Regions from separate parts of the Arthrobacter sp. UC242_113 genome, predicted to be linked through region 1. Evidence: riboswitches for the same ligand, from Rfam matches in the RefSeq annotation. Region 1 holds a riboswitch; the other holds the start of a gene.

Region 1 (2,199 bases):
CAGCACGGCCTCGGGCAGTTCAAAGCCCGCAGCGTCCCCCACAGGACCGGCGCCAAAGGCGACGGCCACCGCGGACAGCACCTCCGCCGTCGTCGTCTCATCAATGGAGACGCCAACGGTGTCCGCGTCGATGAGGCGCAGGTTGATCCCGCGGGCCTCTGCTGCCGTGATGACCTTGTGGGCCTTGCCGGGCACGCGCACGGTGAGGGTGTCGAAGAAGGAGTCGCTGACCAGTTCGCGGCCCGCCGTCTTGAGTGCGGTGGCGAGGACGCGGGCGTTGTTGTGGACCGTCTCGGCGATTGCCTTCAGGCCGTCGGGGCCGTGGTAGACGGCGTAGAAGGAGGAGACGATGGCCAGCAGCGCCTGCGCGGTGCAGATGTTGGACGTGGCCTTCTCCCGGCGGATGTGCTGCTCACGGGTCTGCAGCGCCAGGCGGTAGGCGGGGGCGCCGGCGTTGTCCTTGGAAACGCCGACGATGCGGCCGGGGAGCGTGCGCTCCATGCCGGTGCGCACTGCCATGTACGCCGCGTGCGGGCCGCCGAAGAACAGCGGGACCCCGAGGCGCTGGGCGGTTCCGACGGCGATGTCGGCGCCCTGCTCACCCGGAGGCGTGATCAGGGTCAGGGCCAGCAGGTCAGCGGCCACGGTCACCAGCGCGCCGCGCTCCTTGGCGGCGGCGATGACGCCGGTCTGGTCCCAGACCCGGCCCGAAACGCCGGGCTGCTGGAGGACGATGCCGTTGATGTCGCCGTCGGGCAGTCCCTGGGAAAGGTCCGCCACCTCGACCTCGAAGCCGAGGGCTTCGGCGCGGCCAAGCACGACGGCGATGGTCTGGGGGAGGCAGTCGGCGTCCAGGACCGTCTTGCCGTCGTTCTTCTTGTTGGCCCGGCGCATCAGCAGCACAGCCTCGGCCACCGCCGTCGCCTCATCCAGCAGGGAGGCGTTGGCGACCGGCAGTGCGGTCAGGTCCTGGACCATGGTCTGGAAGTTCAGCAGCGCCTCCAGCCGGCCCTGCGAGATCTCAGGCTGGTACGGGGTGTACGCGGTGTACCAGGCGGGGGCTTCGAGGACATTGCGCCGGATCACGGGCGGGGTGACAGTGTCGTAGTAGCCCTGGCCGATCATCTGCACGGCGGTCTTGTTCTTGGCGGCCAGGCGGCGAAGCTCGGCCAGGACCTCAACTTCGCTCAGGGCAGCTGTGAGCCGCAGGGGGTTCTCCTGGCGGATGGACGCCGGAACGGCGGTATCCACGAGGCCATCGACGGTGTCATAGCCGACGTTCTTGAGCATGGTGTCGATGTCGGCCTGGCGCCGGGCGCCGATATGCCGGTCGGCAAACGTTGAAGGAAGAGATTGAATCGTCATGAGGAACTCCAGGTTTGGCCGGCCACGTGTGGCACGGCATGGTTTGGGTTCCTCCCCGCTCTGTATTGGACCTGAGAGATTCCGCGGAGTTGGTTCTCCGCTTGCACCGTCGGTGAGCCCGGTTACCCGAACTGCTTTCCAGAGTTGCCTAGCCGCGGCGGTACGGGGGCCTGAGAGATTCCTGGGGAGGATTTGCTCCTACGGCGCCTGCCCGGTGAATGACTGGGAGGACTCTCCCGCCACGGTTCGAAAGGCTATGAAGATGTGGGGTGATTCGGCTCACAAGTTACAGGAGATTCGCGTCGAGGCCAAATCGGAGGTCCCCGTTTGACATTTCTTCGTGACGGAGACCACACTGATCCGGTGGCCAGCGGGGCTGCGCTGACCGGCCCACGCCGGAAGACGCCCGCCGTCACCACGCGAGATTTTTCTCTACATAATTGAAAAAGCTTACGATCTGCGGCGGGAGAGCCCTGCCGGTACGTTCAGCAGGCGCCGTAGGAGCAAACCCTCCCCAGGAAACTCTCAGGCCCACGTACCGCCGCGGCGAGGCAACTCTGGAAAGCAGGCAGGCGCGTCCTGTCTCACCGACGGTGCAAGCGGAAGACCATGTCCGCGGAATCTCTCAGGTCCAAGACAGAGCGGGGAGGAACCGAATCAGTGTGGCTATTGACCACCGAACGATGGAGTTCCTTATGACGATTCATCCCCCTGCCTCGACACCCAGTTCCCCAGCCGGTGAGGCTCCCCGCCTGGAGCGGCAGCTGAGCAACCGGCACATCCAGCTGATCGCCATCGGCGGCGCCATTGGCACGGGCCTGTTCATGGGCTCCG
Region 2 (2,199 bases), 610 kb from region 1:
GAACAAGGAAGCGCTGATCGGCGTCCTGCTGGACCGGCTGGACGAGTTCGCGGAGGCGGACGCCCAGGCCATGGCCGCGGCTGCCGAGGGTGCAGCCGCCTACTTCATCAAGTCGTCCGTCTGGGCGGACACCCCGCTGGACCGTGCCATCGTGGCCGCGACCAGGCTCGCCGAGGTGGCGCACGAGGAGACCCGGCGTCGGTTCGCCCACATCCAGCAGCGGTGGCTCGACGAGATCGCCCGCGACGTCGGACCTGCCCTCGCCAAGGCAGTCCTGTATATGGGTGACGGGCTCTACTTCAACGCCATGCTGTCGATCGGCCCCGCGGCAACGCCGTCGGAGACCGCGGCCGACGTCGAGAGCCTTCTTGCCGCCCTCGACCGGCTGCGGGGCTAGGTGCGCGCCACCCTGCGGGGGTAGGTGCGGGGTGCTGCCCGCAGCCGGGGGTGGGTCAGCCCACGCCGCCACAGTTTGCAGACGCGATCGCGGCGTAGGAGAATAGCCTCTGTGACAGCTGTCACCGCTCAACTGAATATGCCTTCGATCTGCGGCGGGAGAGTCCTGCAAGTAGGTACAAGCAGGCGCCGTAGGAGCAAAACCTCCCCAGGAATCTCTCAGGCCCATGTACCGCCGCGGCAAGGCAACTCTGGAAAGCAGCAGGCTGCCCGCATTGAATGTTCCGCCACCGCGCGGGCGGTTCAGGGCATGCTGTGCTCACCGACGGTGCAAGCGGAGCTGTGCGTAGGCGCAGCAACGCGGAAACTCTCAGGTCCAATACAGAGCGGGGAGGAACCCGAATCACTGTGGCGTACCCTGCGCCGCCTTAGTTATGGAGTTCCTTTTGACCGTAGATTCAGCCTCCGCCTCCTTTGTCGACCGGCATATTGGTGCCCGCCGGCAGGCCGACGTCGAAGCCATGCTCAAGGCCGTCGGCTACGAGACTGTCGATGCACTGGTTGACACGGCAGTGCCGAAAGACATCCGGCAGGACTCCCCGCTGGAGCTCTCCCCGGCCCTGAGTGAGGTCGAAACCCTCGCCGAACTGCGGAAGCTCGCGGCCAAGAACAAGACCGCCGTCCAGATGATCGGCCAGGGCTACTACGACACCGTCACGCCGCCCGTGATCCGGCGCAACATCCTCGAAGCCCCCGCCTGGTACACCGCGTACACCCCATACCAGCCTGAGATTTCCCAGGGCCGCCTCGAGGCGCTGCTGAACTTCCAGACCATGGTCCAGGACCTGGTGGGCCTGCCGATCGCCAACGCGTCGCTGCTGGATGAAGCAACGGCGGTGGCTGAGGCTGTGCTGCTGATGCGTAGGGCCAACAAGAACAAGGCTGCCCACGACGGCAAGACCGTCCTGGATGCGGACTGCCTGCCGCAGACCATCGCGATCGTCAAGGGCCGCGCCGAGGCGCTCGGCTTCGAGGTTGAGGTTGCGGACCTGTCCCAGGGACTGCCCGATGGCGACATCAACGGCGTCGTGCTCCAGCAGCCCGGTGTCTCCGGCCGGGTCTTCGACCATAGCGGGGTTATCGCCGCCGCAAAGGAACGCGGTGCCCTGGTGACGGTGGCCGCTGACCTGTTGGCCCTCACCCTGATCACGCCTCCGGGCGAGCAGGGCGCGGACATCGCCGTCGGCTCGGCCCAGCGCCTGGGCGTGCCGCTGTTCTACGGCGGACCGCACGCTGCCTACATGGCCGTGCAGAAGGGCCTGGAACGCTCCCTTCCCGGCCGCCTCGTGGGCGTCTCCAAGGACAACGCCGGCGCCCCCGCCTACCGCCTCGCGCTGCAGACCCGCGAGCAGCACATCCGCCGCGAGAAGGCCACGTCCAACATCTGCACCGCGCAGGCGCTGCTGGCCATCGTGTCCTCCTTCTATGCCGTCTACCACGGACCGGAAGGCCTGAAGGCGATCGCCGAAACTGCCCATGGCCACGCCAAGACCCTGGCCGCCTCGCTCAAGGCCGCCGGGCTGGACGTCCTGCACACCAGCTTCTTCGACACGGTGACGGTTTCCGTCCCGGGCAAGGCCGCCGGCATCATCGCCGCCGCCGAAGAGAAGGGCATCAACCTCCGCAGCATCGACGCCGACACCGTCGGCATCTCCACCGATGAAACCACGACGCCGGCCACCGTCGCTGACGTTCTTGCTGTCTTTGGTGCAAAGTCAGTGGGGTCCACGGGCAGCTTCGCCC

The links. A riboswitch is a leader RNA that binds a small molecule or an ion and turns the genes downstream of it on or off. The one in region 1 is predicted to bind glycine.
Region 2: linked by a shared signal. The riboswitch ahead of gcvP (aminomethyl-transferring glycine dehydrogenase) and the one ahead of gcvP (aminomethyl-transferring glycine dehydrogenase) in region 1 are both predicted to bind glycine.

What each region holds. Positions count from the first base shown of each region.
Region 1 covers NZ_CP171968.1:4,047,197-4,049,395, forward strand. The annotation lists gene gcvP (aminomethyl-transferring glycine dehydrogenase) at 1-1,365, opposite strand, end outside; glycine riboswitch at 1,514-1,614, opposite strand; glycine riboswitch at 1,819-1,916, shown strand; gene cycA (D-serine/D-alanine/glycine transporter) at 2,061-2,199, shown strand, end outside.
Region 2 covers NZ_CP171968.1:27,742-29,940, forward strand. The annotation lists gene ACHMXB_RS00120 (TetR/AcrR family transcriptional regulator) at 1-397, shown strand, start outside; glycine riboswitch at 543-641, shown strand; gene gcvP (aminomethyl-transferring glycine dehydrogenase) at 831-2,199, shown strand, end outside.